3 regions of the Amycolatopsis pigmentata genome follow, and region 2 is predicted to be linked to each of the others. Evidence: riboswitches for the same ligand, from Rfam matches in the RefSeq annotation. Region 2 holds a riboswitch; each other region holds the start of a gene.
What was found. Region 2 has a riboswitch for S-adenosylmethionine ahead of thrC (threonine synthase). Riboswitches for the same ligand answer to the same signal wherever they lie in the genome.
Positions count from the first base shown of each region.

Region 1: linked by a shared signal. The riboswitch ahead of ACFSXZ_RS40040 (aminotransferase class V-fold PLP-dependent enzyme) and the one ahead of thrC (threonine synthase) in region 2 are both predicted to bind S-adenosylmethionine.
Region 3: linked by a shared signal. The riboswitch ahead of ACFSXZ_RS22425 (methionine ABC transporter ATP-binding protein) and the one ahead of thrC (threonine synthase) in region 2 are both predicted to bind S-adenosylmethionine.

Region 1 is NZ_JBHUKR010000029.1:104,282-110,535, forward strand. Features, by position in the region: gene ACFSXZ_RS40025 (AsnC family protein) at 1-742, shown strand, start outside; gene ACFSXZ_RS40030 (RluA family pseudouridine synthase) at 797-1,720, opposite strand; gene lspA (signal peptidase II) at 1,717-2,274, opposite strand; gene ACFSXZ_RS40040 (aminotransferase class V-fold PLP-dependent enzyme) at 2,339-3,676, opposite strand; SAM riboswitch class IV at 3,711-3,825, opposite strand; gene ACFSXZ_RS40045 (potassium/proton antiporter) at 3,853-5,331, opposite strand; gene ACFSXZ_RS40050 (DUF167 domain-containing protein) at 5,401-5,670, opposite strand; gene ACFSXZ_RS40055 (ArsR/SmtB family transcription factor) at 5,667-6,254, opposite strand, start outside.
Region 2 is NZ_JBHUKR010000021.1:716,671-722,924, reverse strand. Features, by position in the region: gene ACFSXZ_RS34660 (EamA family transporter) at 1-661, opposite strand, end outside; gene rpsT (30S ribosomal protein S20) at 969-1,229, shown strand; gene holA (DNA polymerase III subunit delta) at 1,306-2,283, opposite strand; SAM riboswitch class I at 2,397-2,529, shown strand; gene thrC (threonine synthase) at 2,543-3,808, shown strand; gene ACFSXZ_RS34640 (MMPL family transporter) at 3,962-6,088, shown strand.
Region 3 is NZ_JBHUKR010000011.1:67,130-73,383, forward strand. Features, by position in the region: gene ACFSXZ_RS22410 (transglycosylase family protein) at 1-640, shown strand, start outside; gene ACFSXZ_RS22415 (transglycosylase family protein) at 637-2,022, shown strand; gene rsmA (16S rRNA (adenine(1518)-N(6)/adenine(1519)-N(6))-dimethyltransferase RsmA) at 2,069-2,938, shown strand; SAM riboswitch class I at 3,046-3,136, shown strand; gene ACFSXZ_RS22425 (methionine ABC transporter ATP-binding protein) at 3,335-4,345, shown strand; gene ACFSXZ_RS22430 (MarR family winged helix-turn-helix transcriptional regulator) at 4,555-5,001, shown strand; gene ACFSXZ_RS22435 (patatin-like phospholipase family protein) at 5,090-5,965, shown strand; gene ACFSXZ_RS22440 (4-(cytidine 5'-diphospho)-2-C-methyl-D-erythritol kinase) at 6,034-6,254, shown strand, end outside.

The DNA.
Region 1 (6,254 bases), on a different contig from region 2:
GGCGCCGTACGCGCCCCCGCAAGGCGTGCCCAGCGGCCCGTACTCAACCCAGCAAGGCGTGCCCAGCGGTCCGTACTCGGCGCAACACGGTGTACCCAGCGGTCCCTACTCAACCCAGCAGGGCGTACCCAGCGGCCCGTACTCGGCGCAACAGGGCGTCCCCAGCGGTCCCTACTCGGCCCAACAGGGCGTACCTGCCCACCGGTACGCGACGCCGGTCCCCGCGCCCCCACCCGCCGACCCGGTGATGAGTACGTGGGGCCCGCCGCAGACCGCGTCCTGGGCCCGTGGCGACCAGCGCCCGCAAGCGCCGGCCGCTCCCCGCCAGGGCCGGACCGGCGACGTGCTCGCCACCGAGGGCCTGGACGGCGAGCAGCTCACGGTGCAACTGCTGGAGGTACAGGATCCGGCCGACTTCCTGTTCACCGCCGCGGGCTACCGGCTCGACGAGGGCGAACGCGCCGTCGTGGTGCACACCGAGATCACCAATCGTGGCACCGTCCCCTACGCGTCCCTGCCCGACAACTACCTGGAACTGATCACCGCCGAGGGCACGCCGGTGACGAAGGCCCCGGTCTCGCTGACTTCACGGCCACCGCACAAGATCGGCGTCCAGCCCGGCGAAACGACCGGCGGCCACACCGTCTACGTGGTGGGCGAAGCCACGCGGATCGTCGCCGTCCGCTGGAGCCCCCGTCCCGAGCCCGACGAGCGCACCCTCACCTGGTCACTTGATTTTTGAACCAGCTGTCGCGCGGAGCGCCTCCTTTGAGGGTGGTGGTGGGAGACGGGTGGGTCACTCGGCGCGCAGGATTTCCAGGGCGTAGGCGAGGTCTTCGGGGTAAGGGGCTTCGAACTCGACCCAGCGGCCGTCGGCGGGGTGAGCGAACCCGAGCGCGCGCGCGTGCAGCCACTGGCGGTTCAGGCCGAGTTTGCGGGCCAGCACCGGGTCCGCGCCGTAGGTCAGGTCACCGGCGCAGGGGTGCCGCACCGCCGCGAAATGCACCCGGATCTGGTGCGTGCGGCCGGTTTCCAGCTTGACGTCGACCAGCGACGCGGCCCGGAACGCCTCGATGACCTCGTAATGCGTGATGCTCGGCCTGCCCCCGGCCACCACCGCGAACTTGTAGTCGTGGCGCGGATGCCGGTCGATCGGAGCGTCGATGGTGCCCCGCGTCGGATCGGGATGCCCCTGGACGACCGCGTGGTAGCGCTTTTCGACGGTGCGTTCCTTGAAGGCACGCTTCAACACCGTGTACGCGTGCTCGCTCTTGGCCACCACCATGACGCCGGTGGTCCCGGCGTCCAGCCGGTGCACCACACCCTGCCGTTCCGCCGCCCCCGACGTGGACACCCGCAGTCCGGCCGCCGCGAGCCCGCCCACGACGGTCGGCCCCGACCAGCCGGGGCTCGGGTGCGCGGCCACCCCGACCGGCTTGGACACCACCACGATGTCGTCGTCGTCGTGGAGGATCCGCAGTCCCTCCACCGGTTCGACGACGACCTCGACGGGATTGTCCGGCTCCGGCAACCGCACTTCCAGCAGTCCACCCGCGGCCAGCCGGTCGGACTTCCCGGCGGGCCGCCCGTCCAGGAGCACCTCGCCGGACTCGGCCAGCTCGGCGACCACAGTCCGGGACAGTCCGAGCAGCTTGGCCAGCCCGGCGTCCACTCTCATCCCGTCCAGGCCGTCCGGCACGGGCAGCATCCGGACGCTCACTTCTTCGCGCTCCGGACCGAGCCGTCGTAGTCACGGCCGAGCAGGGACAGCAGCACGATCAGCACGCCGCCCACGCAGATCGAGGAGTCGGCGATGTTGAACACCGGCCACACGTCGCCGTCCGGGGCGAACACCGAAATGAAGTCCACGACGTGACCGCGAAACGGTCCGGGCGCGCGGAAGATGCGGTCGACGAGGTTGCCCAGGGCCCCGGCCAGCACGAGCCCGAGCCCGAACGCCCACCACCCGGAGCGCAGCCGCCGGGCGAACCAGATCAGCGCGATCACCACGGCCATCGCGACCAGCGCGAGCACCCAGGTCATGCCGGTGGCCATGCCGAAGGCCGCGCCGGGGTTGCGGATCAGCTGCAGGTAGACCAGGCCACCGAGTACCCGGACCGGCTCATGACCCTCCAAAGTGGACGCGACGATCGCCTTGGTGGCGAGGTCGAGCCCGAACGCGGTCGTGGCGACCACGGCCAGGAGGCCCACGCGCCGCTTCGGTGGGGCGGGAGGGGCTTCGGTGTCCGGCTGCGATCCCTGTTCGGTGCTCACCCGGTCATTGTCCACGCCGCTGTCCGGGGCGCCCCGCCGTGGGTCCCGGACGCACCCACAGCGCTCAGCTCGCCAGGAAGGACGGCCACTCCCGGGGATCCGGGCTTGGCTCCCACCGGCCGTCCGAGGTCGTGTAGGCCCAGTGAGCGCCCTCGGTGACAATGCGCCGGAGTGCCGTCACCAGCCGGTCCACGTGCTCTTCGGTGGTGCCCAGGCCCAGGCTCACCCGCAGCGCCCTGATCCCCTCACCGCCGGCCACCGAGATCAGCCGGCGAGCGGCGACATGCGCGCAGAACGCTCCGTCACGCACGCCGATCCCGTACTCGGCGGACAGCACCGCGGCCAGCAGCCCGGGGTCGAACCCGTCGACCACGAAAGCGACCGTGCCGACCCTGGCGGCCTCACCGTCGAACAGACGCAGCTCGGCCAGTCCGGGCACGGTGCGCAGCCCCCGGCCCAGCCGGTCCAGCAAGGCGTCTTCGTGCGCGATCACGGCATCCCAGTTCGCCGCGAGCCGAGCACAGGCGACGCCGAGCGCATGGACACCGACCGTGTTCGGGGATCCGGCCTCGTGCCGCTCCGGTCCCGGATTCCATTCCACCTCGAGGCCACCGGCGGCCTCGTCGCTCACCCGCACCGCCTTCGTCGCCCCGCCTCCGGCGAGATACGGCCGCGCCTCGCTCAGCCAGTCGGCCCGGCCGACGAGAGCGCCCGCCCCGAACGGCGCGTAGAGCTTGTGTCCCGACAGCGCCACGAAATCGACATCGAGCTCCCGCAACGAAATGGGCCGGTGCGGCGCGAGTTGGGCGGCGTCGAGCGCTACCCGCGCGCCGTGACGCCGGGCCACCGCGGCGATCTCGGCGACCGGGAGCAGTTCACCCGTCACGTTCGACGCTCCGGTGACCACGACCAGGCGCGGTCCCTCCGGACACGCGGCCAGTGCACTGTCCACAACGGACACAGCGGCCGCGCGGGTGCGCGGAGCGGGCACGCGGATCACGTTCGGGCCCCGCCACGGCAGGAGCGCGGCGTGGTGCTCGGTGTCGAACAGCACCACCGAAGTGTCCCGGGGAAGGGCGCGGGCGAGCAGGTTCAGCGCGTCGGTGGTGTTGCGGGTGAAGATCACCAGGTCGTCGTCGCGGGCGGAAGTGAAGCGGCGCAGCACATCGCGGGTTCGGTCATAGACCTTCGTGGACACGCGTGAGGCGAAACCGGCACCCCGGTGCACGCTCGCGTACCACGGGAGGAACTCGTCGACGGCACGGCGCACCGCCTCCAGGCAGGGCGTGCTCGCCGCGTGATCAAGGTTCGCGTAAGCGATCTCCCCACCGGTCACCAACGGGACCGGCGGTTGACCGGTGACCTGCGGAACGACGATCCTGGGCGTGAAAGCGAGCGTCACGATGCCTCCCTGGCGGCCATGGGACCCACCACGGGGCCCGCGCTTGCTCACGGCACTTCGCCGCGAACCAGGTCCTCACCCGGGGCACCCCACCGCGGTAGGAGGGTTGCCGGCCAGCGAGCCGGGGCTTCGCGCTGGCACTCATGACCTTGGCCAGGACCCTAACACCACCGCCGTCAATCGCCTGATTCGCCCCGCCACCGGGCGAGACGGCCCGCGCGGTCGACCGCGCGCAGGCGGCGTTCGGCCGCGTCACGCGAACCCTCGGTGGCGACGACGAGCAGTTGGTCGCCCTGCTGCAGGCGGCTCGTCTTCTGGGGCGTGAAACTGACGCCTTCCCTGACGATGAGGCTGAGCGACGCGCCCACCGGCAGTCGCAGTTCGGCCAGGTAAACGCCGTGGAGCCGGGATCCGGGCTGGATGCGCACCTGCAACAGCGCGGCGTCCAGTTCGTCGAGCGCGGCGACGTCGACCTCGATCTCCTCGGCCTGACCACGGACGCCGAGGCCGAGGAACTTCGCCATCGGCGCCAAGGTCCAGCCCTGCACCAGTGTGAGCACGATCACCAGGACGAACACGGCGTCCACCAGCCGTTCGGCGTCGGGCACCCCCTTCGCCAGGGGGATCATCGCCAGCACGATCGGCACCGCGCCTCGCAGCCCCGCCCAGGACAGGAACGCCTGTTCTCGCCACGGCAGCCGGAAGGGCGCGAGCGACAGCAGAACCGAGAGCGGTCTTCCCAACAGCAACACCACACCCCCGGCGATGAGCCCCGCCACGATGCTCTCCAGCAACCGCTCCGGCGAAGCGAACAACCCCAGCAACACGAACAACCCGATCTGCGCGAGCCATCCGAGCCCTTCGGCGAAGGAGATCGTGTCGGACCGGTGCGGCAGCCGCGCGTTGCCGAGCACGAGCGCGGCGACATAGGTGGCGAGCAATCCGGAAGCGTGCGCGAACTGGCCGGAGGCGTAGGCGACCACGCAGACGGCCACGGTGGCGAGCGGATAGAGACCGGTGGCAGGCAGCGCGGCCCGTCTGAGCGCCCACGCCCCGGCGACGCCGAGGAGCAGGCCTATCCCGGCGCCCGCGGCGAGTTCGTAGATCTCCAGCAGCGGCAGCGACCAGTCGAGCCGCGTGCCCTCGGCCAGCACGACCACCGCGATGTAGGCGGGGGCGTCGTTGATGCCGGACTCCAGTTCGAGCGTGCCGACGAGCCGCTGGCGGATGCCGACGGTCCGCAGCACCGAGAACACGGCCGCCGAGTCGGTGGACGACAGCACCGCACCCCACAGGAGCGCGATCCGCCACTCGAGGCCGAGCAGCCAGTGCAGCGCGGTGCCGGTGATCGCGATGGCCAGCACGACACCCACTGTGGACAGAAGGATTCCCTGTGCCAGCGCGGGTTTCACGGTCGACCAGCGGGTGGTCAGGCCACCTTCGGTGAGGATCAGGACCAGCGCGGCCAGCCCCAGCGACTGGGTGAGCGAAGCGTCGGAGAAGCGAATGCCGAAACCGGCCTCGCCGAGAAGCACGCCGATGCCCAGGTAGAGCAACAACGACGGCAGCCCGAGCCGCGTGGACAACCGGACCGCGAGGACGGAAGCCAGCAGTACGGCCGCGCCCAGTCCCAGCACGACTGGAAGCTCCGCCACCAGCAACCTCCCCTACCCCACCACCCGGTTCGCACTGTCCAGCATAGAGAACCGGTGCGGGGAGGCCGGTCACCCCAGTCGCAGTGTGGTCAAGAGCTCCTCGGTGCCGGGCGGTGGGTCGGCGAGATCGATCACCTTGTTGCGCGCGCGTTCTCCTTGCACCACAACGAGATCCCGCGCACGGACGCCGAGTGCGGCGGCCAGGACCCGGCGCAGGGCCTCGTTCGCCTTGCCGTTCACGGCCGGGGCCCGCACCGTGACGACGAGCGCGCCGTCGAAGTCCCCGCCGACCGCGTCTCGCCTGGCGCCGGGCTTGACCCGGACCGGGATCCGCATCATGCCGCTCCCGGCCAGGCCAGTTCCCCGCGCTCGACCCCGAGTCGCGCGAACGGTTCGACGGCGTGGACCCGGACAGCGCGGTGCGGCTCCCGCGAGAGCCATCCCGCCGCGACACCGTGGGCCAGGATCGCGGCGGGCAGGGCGCCACCGAAATGCTCCCTGCGCTCGGTCCAATCGAGACACTCGCGCAGTAGCGGACGGCGCCCGCCGTCCGGCACCGCGACGCCCAGCCCGGACAGCACGTCGCGGCCGCGAGCGGTAAGCGTCAGCCCGTCCCGGAGATCGACCAGGCCGGTGCTCACCATGCCGTCCCGCAGCGCGACCGCCAGGACCCCGGCCAGGTGGTCGTAGCAGGTGCGGGCGAACTTCAGGCGCCGCGCCCGGACCGATTCGCGGAGTCCGTGGACCGGCCGGTGTTCGGCGTGCTCGGCCAGGCGCTCGATCAACTCGGCGACCCGTGGGTCGCTGATCCGGACGTAGCTGTGCCTGCCCTGGCGAACACCCGAGACGAACCCGGCGTCCCGCAGGCGTGCCACGTGCTCGCTGGCCGTGGACGGCCGGATCCCGGCCGAACGCGCGAGTTC
Region 2 (6,254 bases):
CGATCAGCACCTCCCGCCGGTGAGCCCGCCACAACCCGGCGAGGTCGCCCCGGCCCAGCGCCGACGGCGCGAGCAGCAGGCTCTGCAACAGCGCCCCGGCACTGAAATAGACCAGCGGGGGCACCGCGAGGGCGTTGACCGAGTGGTCGTCCCAGAGCGTGTACGCCGCGATCGTCAGTCCGGTGAGCAGCCCGTAGCCGATGCCCGACCGCCGGGCACGCGGATCGGTCTGCCCGGCGCTCCGGCCGCCACCGATCAGCAGCACTCCCGCCACGACCAGGAACGCGCCGACCAGACCCAGCGCTCCCGGCCGCTCACCGAACAGGACGACCGCCGCCAGCACGGACAGCAGAGGACCGCTGCCCCGGGCGACCGGATACACCACGGAGAGGTCACCGACGGCGTATCCGCGCTGCAGGACGATGCCGTAGGCGACGTGACACACCGCGGTGACGGCCGCGGCGGCCAGCCAGGTCCATTGTGGACGCTGTGGGGCCAGGACCAGCATGGCGGCGGCGAGCGGCAGGCAGCACACCGCACTGGTGGTGTAGTAGAGGAAGACGAAGCTCGCACCGCCGTCACGGACACGCTTGGCGGCGAGATTCCAGCCGGCGTGCACGACCGCGGCGAGGAGCACGAGAGCGAGGGCAGAGCCGTTCACCGAGGGCCTTTCCGGCCTTCCGCGGGCGCGAAAGGACCAGGCCCTCATGGCTTTTGTCCATTTCAGGTGTACCGGCGGCCCCATTCCCGCCGGCTGGTACCGCTCGGACCGGACCCGGCGGCCCCTGGTTGTGGGACAGGTAGGCGGGGTGCCGGCGGAACCCTAGGCACTGCCAGACCACCATAGCGCCGCTGGTAATGTTGTCGACCGTTGCCGCGTGGCATTCCGCCAGGGAGGAAACCCGGTCACCGGGGCCACTACGAACGCGGCGGCGAACCCGACCCGATCATGATCAAGGAGCGCCCGCGTGGCCAACATCAAGTCCCAGATCAAGCGCATCAAGACCAACGAGAAGGCGCGCCTGCGCAACCAGTCGGTCAAGTCCTCGGTGAAGACCGCGATCCGCAAGTTCCGCGAGGCCGCCGAAGCCGGTGATCGGGACAAGGCGATCGAGCTGCAGCGCGAGGCCGCCAAGAAGCTGGACAAGGCCGCCAGCAAGGGTGTCATCCACCCCAACCAGGCCGCGAACAAGAAGTCGGCGATGGCCAAGCGCGCCAACGCGCTCTGAGCTTCCCTCGAAGGCCCCGCACGAGTCCCTCGTGCGGGGCCTTCGCATGTGTCCTTCCTCCACTACGAAGCCGTGGTCAGCGCTTCTCGCGGGCGGACACGAGGTCGAGGACGGCGCGCTCGAGCGCGTAGGTGGGGTCGGCCGCCGCGCCCTTCACCTCGGCGTTGACGCGGGCCACGATCGCCATCGCCTCGGCCAGCCCGGCTTGCCCCCAGCCGCGCGCCTGTCCCTGCGCCTTGCGGATCTTCCAGGGCGGCATGCCCAGCTCGCCCGCCATCTGGTTCGGGTTGCCCCGCCCCGCGGCCGACACCCGCGCGATCGTGCGCACGGCGTCGGCGAGCGCGTCGGCGACCAGGACGTGCGGCACCCCGATCTGGGTCGCCCAGCGCATCGACTCCAGCGCCGCGGCCCGGTCCCCGGCGACCGCCCGCTCGGCCACCGCGAACCCGGTGACGTCGGCGCGGCCCCGGTGATACCGGCGCACCGCCTGCTCGTCCACCTCGCCACCGGAGTCGGCCACCAGCTGTGCCGCCGCCGACGCCAGCTCACGCAGTTCCCCGCCCACCGAGTCGATCAGCGCGGCCACGGCCACCGGGTCGATCCGGCCGCCGACCCGGCGGACCTCGGCGCGGACGAACGCCTCCCGCTCCGCGGGCTTCGTGATCTTGGCGCATTCGGTGATCTCCGCCCCCGCCTTGCGCAGCGTGGCCGGGAGCGCCTTCGCCGCCTTGGCCCGCCCTCCCCCGGAGTGCACGACGATCAGCACGATCCCGTCCTCGGGCTGGCGGAGGTAGGCCAACAGCGCGTCCGCCACCTCCTGCGATATGTCTTGCGCCGCTTCGAGGACGATCAGCCTGCCCTCGCTGAACAGGGAGGGACTGACCAGTTCCGCGAACGCGGGGGGTGTGAGTTCCGACACCCGGACCCGGGTGACGTCACTGGTCGGGTCGGACCGGCGCGCCGCGTCGAGGGCAGCACGAACAGCCCGTTCGACGAGGAGGTCCTCTTCGCCGAGCACGAGGTGGAGCGACGGAACGGTCACGGAGGCTGGCACACGTCGATCCTGCCACGGTGGCGCCCGGCCCCGGGACCATGGCGGGACCCGGACATCGTGTCGTATGTTGTTACAGACGCATTGCCTGGCGTGAAGCGTCCACAACCGAATACCGCTCATCCAGAGGGGCAGAGGGAACGGCCCGATGAAGCCCCGGCAACCGGCGTCAGCCTGTCATCTCGAGTCCGCGAGGTAGCTGACGACCACGGTGCCAATTCCGGCCCGCACCAGCGGGACAGATGAGGAAAGGAACCTCGCGATGACCGCAGCCCTCAGTTCGACCGGAACCCGCCGCGTGCTCGACCTGGGCCCCGCCGTGGAACTGGTGTCCAAGGAGGAGGGCCACCGCCAGCCGCTCGCCCCGGAGTTCGTCTCCGCCGCGGACTTTTCGCCGCTGGAGGTCGCCTACGACTTCGGCCGGGTGCGCCGTGAGGACATCGAAGCCGGGCCCCGCAACATCTGGCGGTACAAGAAGCTGCTGCCGGTGCCCTCCGATGTCGAGCGGATCCCGAACACCGAACCCGGCTGTACCCGGCTGATCCGGGCCGACCGGCTCGCCAAGGAGCTGGGCGTCAAGCGGATCTGGGTCAAGGACGACACCGGCAACCCGACCCATTCGTTCAAGGACCGCGTGGTCGCGGTGGCGCTGGCCGCCGCCCGCCAGTTCGGTTTCGACACGCTCGCCTGCCCGTCCACCGGCAACCTCGCCAACGCGGTCGGTGCCGCCGCGGCCCGGGCGGGCTGGCGCTCGGTGGTGCTCATCCCGTCTTCGCTGGAGCGCGCCAAGGTGCTCACCACCGCGGTCTACGGCGGGAACCTGATCGCGGTGGACGGCAACTACGACGACGTCAACCGGCTGGCCACCGAACTCGCCGCCGACCACGAAACCTGGGCGTTCGTGAACGTCAACGTCCGCCCGTACTACTCCGAGGGCTCCAAGACGCTCGCCTTCGAAATCGCCGAGCAACTCGGCTGGCGGCGGCCGGAGCAGATCGTGGTGCCGATCGCCTCCGGTTCCCAGCTGACCAAGGTCGACAAGGGGTTCCGCGAACTGGCCCAGGTCGGCCTGGTCGAGGACACCCCCTACAAGGTCTTCGGCGCGCAGGCGACCGGTTGCTCGCCGGTGTCCACCGCCTTCCGCAACGGTCATGACGTGGTGCAGCCGGTCAAGCCCGACACCATCGCCAAGTCACTGGCCATCGGCAACCCGGCCGACGGGCCTTACGTGCTCGACACGGTGAACCGCACCGGTGGCGCCATCGAAGACGTCAGCGACGAGGAAATCGTCGAAGGCATCCGGCTGCTGGCCCGCACGGAAGGGGTCTTCACCGAAACCGCGGGTGGCGTCACCGTCGCGACGGCGAAGAAGCTGATCGAGGCTGGCAAGATCGACCCGGACGCGGAGACGGTGCTGATCATCACCGGTGAGGGGCTCAAGACCCTCGACGCGATCGAAGGCCGCGTCGGCCCGCGCGCGACGGTTCCGCCCTCCGCCGCCGCGGTGCGCGAGGTGCTCGGGGACTAGCGCTCCCCTCCGGGCGGCCGGGACCGGTCCCGGCCGCCTATGACGTGGTGGTGATGCCCGCGCACCAAGTTGGGACGGTGGCCGGGTGTGCTCCGCTGCCCCGCACCGGGTCCACACGGACCGTCCGGCCTCGACAGGAGGGGTGGCAGCGCGATGAACCGCGTGGGAAGAGCGGCGAAGATTCCGTCCCACCGCTGGGGCAAATGGGTCATCCTCGTGCTGTGGATCGGCGCGCTCGCCTTTCTCGCGCCGCTGGCGACCAAGCTCAGTGAGGTCGAGAACAACCGGCCGGAGTCGTGGCTGCCCGGCACCGCCGAGTCGACCCGCGTTCTCGCCGCGGTGCAGGAGTTCCGTTCGGGCGACCAGATACCCGCCATCGTCGTCTACGAGAAGCCTGGCGGCCTGACTCCCGCGGACCTCACCCTCATCGCGGGCAACGCCCACCAGCTCACGACGATCGACGGCGTGGCGGGCGCCACCGGGCCGTTCACTTCCGGCGAGCGACCCCCACAGGCGGCGGAGGTCGTCGTCCCGGTCAGCGTGGGCACTCAGGGCTTCAACAAACTCGCCGGCATCGTCGACGACATCCGCACCACGGCGGCCCAGGGGGTCAGCGGGATTTCCGTGCACGTCACCGGGCCCGGCGGCAACAACGCGGACTCGTCCAGGGCCTTCGCGGGCATCGACAGCGCGCTGTTGTTCGCCGCGCTGGGCGTCGTCATCGTGATGTTGCTCATCACCTACCGCAGTCCGATTCTCTGGGTGTTCCCGGTGCTCTCGGTCGGTGCCGCGCTGATGGCCTCCGAGGGCGTGATCTACCTGTTCGCCAAGTACGCCGGGCTGACGGTGAACGGGCAGAGCGCGGGCATCCTGACGGTCCTGGTGTTCGGCGCGGGCACCGACTACGCCCTGCTGCTCGTCGCCCGCTACCGGGAGGAACTGCGCAGGCACTTCGACCGGCACGAGGCGATGGCCTTCGCGCTGCACCGCGCCGGGCCCGCGGTCTGGGCCAGTGCGGCGACGGTCATCGCGGGCATGTTGTGCCTGATGCTCGCCGAACTGAACTCCACCGCGGGCCTCGGACCGGTCGGGGCGATCGGTATCGGCGTCGGCCTGCTCGCGATGGTCACCCTGCTGCCCGCACTACTGGTGATCTTCGGACGCTGGGTGTTCTGGCCGGTCAAACCCGACTTCGGGTCGGCCGAGGGCACCCGGACCGGCCTGTGGGCGCGGGTCGGCAGGCGCATCGACCGGGCTCCCCGGGTGACCTGGGTCGTCACCTCACTGGTGCTGGTCGTGCTGGCGCTGGGCACCCTCACGTTGCGGGCCGACGGGCTGAGCAACGCCGGTACGTACACCAACGTCCCGGATTCCGTTGTCGGGGAACAGGTTCTGGCCCGGCATTTTCCGGCCGGGGCGGGACAGCCGATCCAAATCGTGAGCAACTCGGCCCAGGCAGGCCAGGTTCGCGCCGCCGCGGCCACCGTCCCCGGAGTTTCGTCGGTGAGCACCCCGGTCGTCCGCGACGGCGCCGCCTACATCGAGGCGATCACGCGCGACGCCCCGGACAGCGGAACGGCGAGCGCCACCCTGCAACAGGTCCGTGACGCCGTTCATGGCGTTCCGGGCGCGGACGCGATCGCGGGTGGTCCGTCAGCCGTCCGGCTGGATACCCGGGCGGCCAGCACCGCCGATCGCGACCTGATCATCCCGATCGTGCTCACCGTGGTGTTCCTCATCCTCGTGGTCCTGCTACGCGCGTTGCTCGCGCCGGTGCTCCTGATCGCGACGGTGGTGTTGTCGTTCTTCTCCACGCTCGGGATCAGTGCGTTCTTCTTCAACCACGTCTTCGGGTTCGAGGGCGCCGATCCGTCGTTCCCGCTCTATGTCTTCGTGTTCCTGGTGGCGCTGGGCATCGACTACAACATCTTCCTGATGACGAGAATCCGGGAGGAGGCCGGGCAGCAGGGCACCCGCCAGGGCGCGCTGGCCGGCCTGGCCGCCACCGGTGGTGTCATCACCTCCGCCGGCCTGGTGCTGGCAGGCACCTTCGCCGTGCTCGGCACGCTGCCCCTGACCTTCCTCGCCGAAGTCGGTTTCGCGGTCGCGATCGGTGTGTTGATCGACACCATCGTGGTGCGGGCGATCCTGGTGACCGCGTTGACGCTCGACATCGGACGGTGGATCTGGTGGCCGAGCCGGCTGATGCGCCTGCGCGATCCCGAGCCGCAGGCCGGCCGGGCCCGGACCACACCGAGGCGCGAAGAACACCATCCGTGACCAGGGCATGATCGCCAGGCCGGTGAGCGCGATCACACCGGCCGGGGTCGCTCCCACCGCCGCCGGTATCGTGTGGACAGCGGCGGTGGGACTCGCCGCCCGCGTCGCCGCGGGAACCGCAGGAGTTGACTGCCAACGGTCCCTCCTCGAGCCGAACGTGTCCGCA
Region 3 (6,254 bases), on a different contig from region 2:
GAGCGCGCCGCGCAAGCTGACCACCACCGCCCTCACCGCGGGTGACTTCCTCAAGGATCAGAACCTGAGCCTGGGGCCCGATGACGAACTCCTGGGTGGCTCGGCGGTCAAGCTGACCGACAACGCCGAGGTGCACATCAGCCGCACCGGTGTTTCGGTGATCACTCAGCAGGAGAACATCGACCCGCCCGTCCAGCAGGTCCAGGACAACACGCTGGACGCCGGCAAGCAGGTGGTCCAGGACCCGGGCACCCCGGGCACCCAGATGGTCACTTACAAGGTCACCAAGCGGAACGGCAAGGAGACCGCGCGCCTCCAGCTTTCGGTCCAGGTGCTCACCCCGCCCAAGGCGAAGATCGTCCGCGTCGGTACCAAGCAGCCGGACATCAGCAACGGGGCGCTCTGGGACAAACTCGTGCAGTGCGAGGCGAGTGGCAACTGGGCGGCCAACACCGGCAACGGGTTCGAAGGGGGCCCGCAGTTCACGAACCAGACCTGGCTCGCCTACGGCGGCGGGCAGTACGCCCAGCACGCCTACCAGGCCACTCGTGAACAGCAGATCGCCATCGCGCAGAAGGTCCAGGCCGGTCAGGGCTGGGGCGCGTGGCCGGTGTGCTCGGTCAAGACGGGCATCGCGTGAGCGGCAGACCGGCGGCCCCTTCCGCTTGGCCGAGCGTCGAGGACGACTGGGACGTCTCGGGTGACCTTGCGATCACCGAGCACGACATCCGCGCGGTGCTGGGGCCTGACGCCGACGACATGATGACCGAGGCCGAGATCGACGTCGACGAGCTGATCAAGCTCATCAACGCCGAAACCACGGTGCTCCCCCCGCTGGTCATGCCGCGCCCGAGCGCGCCCGGCGTGCTGCCGGACGAGCAGGAACGCGTTTCCGCGGTGAAGACGTGGAAGCGGCGGTTTTTGCGGGGTTCGGTGTTGGCGTTGTTGATCAGCATCACGGGTGGTGGTGCTGCGGCGTTGGCGATGAATAAGAGTGTGACCGTTGATGTCGATGGGCATGAGCAGACGGTTCACAGTTTTGGCAAGACGGTCGGTGAGGTGTTGCATGACGCCGGGCTGTCTGTGGGTGAGCATGATGCGTTGTCGCCGTCGCCGCAGGCCGCGGTGGGTGATGGTGGTGTCATCAAGCTGGACCGTGGCCGGAAGTTGAATCTGGTTGTGGATGGTGTGGCGCGGGAGTCGTGGGTTCGTGCCACGAATTTGCGTGATGCGCTGGCGCAGCTGGGTTTGGCGGAGAAGCTGGGTCCGGGTACGTGGTTTTCGGTGGCGCCGGATGCGGCGTTGTCGTTGGGTGGTTCGACGGTTGAGGTGCACACCCTCAAGCACGTCACCGTCTACGACGGTGACACCGCACCCCGGCAGGTCACCACGACCTCCGTCAGCACCGCGGACTTCCTCAAGGAGCAGAACCTCTCGCTCGGTCCGGACGACGCCGTGGACGGCGGCCTGGACGTGAAGCTGGCCGACAACGCCGAGGTGCACATCAGCCGCACCGGTGTTTCGGTGATCACCCAGCAGGAGGACATCGACCCGCCGGTCCAGAAGAACGACGACCCGACCCTGTCTTCGGGGCAGCAGGTGGTCGACGATCCGGGGACGCCGGGCAAGCAGCAGGTGACCTACCGGATCACGAAGAAGAACGGCAGGGAGACCGGCAGGCAGCAGATGTCGGCCCAGGTGCTCACCCCGCCCAAACCGAAGATCGTCCGGGTCGGCACCAAGAAGCAGCAGGCCAACATGGCCTCCGGCGACACGGTCTGGGACCAGATCGCGAAATGCGAGGCCGGGGGCAACTGGGCGGCCAACACCGGCAACCGCTACTACGGCGGCCTGCAGTTCGACAAAGGGACGTGGAACTCCTACGGCGGCAGCGCGTACGCGTCGACACCGGATCAGGCCAGCCGTGAGCAGCAGATCGCGGTGGCGGAACGGGTCCGGGCCGGCCGGGGCGGCAGCTACAGCGCCTGGCCGGGATGCAGCAGCAAGCTGGGTCTCTCGTAACCCCTCGGGACCGGACCGGCGGGCAAAGGGCGATAGGGTCGCTCTCGTGACCCATCTGCTCGGGCCTGCCGAGATCCGGAGGCTGGCGGCCGAGCTGGACGTCCGGCCGACGAAGAAGCTCGGCCAGAACTTCGTGCACGATCCCAACACGGTGCGCCGGATCGTGGACCTCGCCGGCGTCGGTCCGGACGACCACGTGCTCGAGGTCGGGCCCGGACTCGGCTCGCTGACCCTCGGGCTGCTCGGCGCCGGCGCGCGGGTCACCGCGGTCGAGATCGACCCGGTCCTGGCCGCCCGGTTGCCCGCCACGGCCGCCACCTACGCGCCCGAATCCGCTTCCCGCCTGACCGTGCTGGCCAGTGACGCGCTCCGGTTGCGCGCGGAGGACCTGCCGGCACCGCCGTCCGCGCTGGTGGCGAACCTCCCGTACAACGTCGCTGTGCCGGTCGTGCTGCACCTGCTGACCGAACTGCCGTCGGTGCGGAGTGGGCTCGTCATGGTGCAGGCCGAGGTCGCCGACCGGATGGCCGCGGGACCGGGGAGCCGGGTCTATGGGGTGCCTAGCGTGAAACTGGCGTGGTTCGGGCGCGCCCGGAAGGTGGCCCCGGTATCGCGTTCGGTCTTCTGGCCGGTGCCGAATGTGGATTCGGCGCTGGTGTCGTTCGAGCGCGTCGACCGCGACTGGCAGGGCGACCGCGCGGCGGTCTTTTCCTTGATCGACAATGCCTTTTCGCAACGGCGTAAGACCCTGCGGGCGGCGTTGGCGTCGTGGGCGGGTTCCGCCGCGAAGGCCGCCGAGGTGCTCCAGTCCGCGGGAGTGGATCCGGGAGCGCGGGGCGAGCAGTTGACGGTGGAGGACTTCGCGCGGATCGCGGAAACGGCGAGCGCGCACACGAGTGGCCGCACCGCTCGTTAGTTTTTGAACGCGCTGAGTGCGCGCCTGCCGCCGTCCGTGTGACGTTGTGGTGTGATCTGTGGCCGAAGCCTTGCGTCCAGCATGTGGAATCGGCTGTACTCTAGGCGTATCCATCCCGAGCGACTGAGAGACCTGGCTCGCCGAAGTCGCAGCAACCACTCCCTTCGGGGCAGGTGCTAACGCCAGGAACGATGGAGGATGCGTGTTCATCACGATGCTCACCAGGCGCCGGGTAGTCGACGAGTGTCGACGCAGTGTATGCGCATGTCGCCGCTGACTCTCGTTTCCGGCTGATTCCCCTTCAACCTGTTTGCTGTCCATTCCGGACGGCCATTCGGTGACGGCCGGCGCGCCCGCGGTACAAGCGGCCGTGCCATTTTCTTGTGGAGCTTTTTCGTGATCACTGTCGAAAATCTGACCAAATCCTTTCCCGGTGAGAAGACACCCGTGCTGGCGCTCCGTGATGTGAGCATCGAAGTGAGCGCCGGGGCGCTGTACGGGGTCCTCGGCCCGTCGGGCGCCGGCAAGTCCACCCTCGCGCGCTGCGTCGCGCTGCGGGAGAAGCCCGACCGCGGGACGGTGCGGCTGGACGGGCTGAACGTGGCGAGGCTGGACGGCCGACGGTTGCGTGAGGTTCGGCGCCAGGTCGCCGCACTCGACGCGCACCCGCCGCTACGCGCCGAGCGCACCGTGGCCGGGAACATCGCCGAACCGCTGGAACGGCTCGGCGTGGACGGACCACAGCGGCGCAGCCGGGTAGGCCGCGTCCTCGACCTCACGGGTCTGACCCAGCGGGCCGCGCAGCTTCCCGGTGAACTGACCGAGGGGCAGCGGCGGCGAGTAGGCCTCGCCCGGGCCCTCGCGGCCGGCCCCGCGGTGTTGCTCGCCGACGACCCGACCGCCGGAATCGACCAGGACGACGCCGCCGGTGTGCTGACCGTCCTCGACCGGGCCCGGGCCGAACTCGGTGTGACAGTGCTGCTGACCACCCAGGACAGCAGCGTGGTGCGCCGTGCCTGCGACGAGGTGGGCGTGCTCGAGCAAGGGCGGCTGGTGGAACAGGGCAGCGTGCTCGGGCTGATCACCGACCCGGCCAGCCACACCGCCCGTGCCGTGCTCCCGGCGATCGAGACGCCGCGCGCGCAGTCCGCACGCTACGACCGCGTGGCCGACGTGGTGCTGATCGGCTTCGCCTCGGTCGGCGCGCTGCTGCCCGAAGCGTCGAGCCGGTTCGACGTGGAAATCGCCACCATCGGCGGCGGGCTCACGCGGGTCGGCGACACCCCGGTCGCCCACTTCCGCCTCGCCCTGCGCGGCACCTGCTCGGAGGCCGCCCTGTCGTGGATCGCCGACCGCGGCGCGCACGTCAGCCCCGTAGCCACCCTTACCTGCCCCGTCGCCGCCTGATCGAGTGTTCGAGATCGGCCCGCCGGTGCGGCCGTAGACCATCGTGCCAACGTGCCCGGGGCTTTGGCGCGCTCTTCATCCTTCGATCGCGTCGGCGGCTCGGAGTTCGACTGTCCATCGATGCCTGTCAATTGACAGGAAAACTACGCAACCTGTAGGATTCCTATCAATTGACAGGCATCACGATGCGATGGCGGAGGTCCCGCCGCATGGACGAGGCGCAGACTTCGAGGCTGTTCGAACTCGCCGACCTGATCCTGGCGGTGGGCCGGCACATCGGGGCGTCGAAGGCGGCCGAAGCCGAGTCGGGAACACCGCTGGAAGGGGCGGTGATGCGGTATATCGACCGCCACCCGGGCACGTTGGCCGGTGACGCCGCCGAGGCCACCCAGATGATCTCAAGCAACTTCAGCCGGGCTGTGCGACGCCTGGAGAAGGCGGGCCTGGTCCGGCGTGACGCGGATCAACGCGACGCGCGGCGGGTGCGTCTGTATCCCACCGAGAAGGCGCAGGAGAACCTGCAACGATTGCGCGAAATCTGGAGCCACCTCCTCGAGGACGCCGTGACCGACTCCGACGAGATCGACGCCGCGATCTCGACCCTGCGGAACATCGAGACCCGGCTGGTCGCCCGGAGCCACCCCGAGGCCCGGTAGATCCGGCAGTCGTTCGGCGTCCGAGCGGTCTGTGCGCTACTGCGCCGAGCCGGAGAGGCAATCGACCTTATCCGTGAAGGGAACAGCAGTGACTTCGTCGCGAAATGGCTCACCCACACGCGCTCTCGTTCTTGGCGGCGGTGGCGCCGTCGGTGTCGGTTGGCAGACTGGTCTGCTCACAGGGCTGCGCGAGGCCGGTGTCGACATGGCGGGAGGTGGGGCAATCGTGGGCACATCCGCAGGTGCCCTCGTCGGCGCACTGCTGGCCAGCGGCCGTGACATCACCGAGGCACTCACCGCCCTGGCAGCGCTCAGGCAGAGCGTCGACCCCGATGGCCTGGCGGCAGGCGGTGCGGCCTTCGTAAGCGCAAGGCGTCAGGCAAGCCTCGACAGCGACCCACGTCCAGCGCTAAAGGCAATCGGCCACGCAGCGCAGGAGGCGAGCACGCTCGCCGAAGACGTCTACCTCGGCCTGTTCGGCACGCTCGACGGCGTCGCCTGGCCTGCGGGCTTCCGATGCACCGCAGTCGACACCGACACCGGCGACTTGGTCGTGTGGGACCAAGAATCCGGCGTGCCGCTACTGCACGCTGTCGCCTCCAGTTGCGTGGTCCCGATGCTGTTTCCCCCCGTCACCATCAACGGAAGCCGTTACATGGACGGCGGCATCGTCAGCCACGTGAACGCCACCGCGGCGCCGCCGACCGACGTGGTCGTGGTCCTGTCCTGCCACCCCCTCGGGACCCACGGCGCCGGAGCCGACCTCGCACTGGAGGCCAGGGTGGAAGCCGAACTGGCCCAGTTGCGCGAGAATCGCCGGCTGTTAGCGATCGAACCCGATTTCGGCGGCACCGGGCGTCCGGCGAATATGATGGACTCGGAACTCGCCGTCCAGGCTGTCGAGGTCGGCCGGCGGCAGGCGAAACGGGAAGCCGCAACGATCCAGGCCGCCTGGACCTTCTGACACTCAGGTGACTACCGAGGCGCACCGCGCCGAGGGGCAAGCTTCTTCTCCTCGTCGGTCAAAGGTTGATGGGGCAACGTAGGCTGGGGGCCGTGTTAGCCGTCGTACCGCCGCCCGTCACGGTCCGGGTGCCGTCGAAGATCAATGTGCATCTCTCGGTCGGTGATCTTCGCGACGACGGCTTCCACGAGCTGACGACGGTCTTCCAGGCCCTGTCGCTGACCGACGAGGTCACCGTGGCGGTCGCCGAAGAGCCCGGTGTGGAGGTCTACGGCGAGGGTGAGCGTTC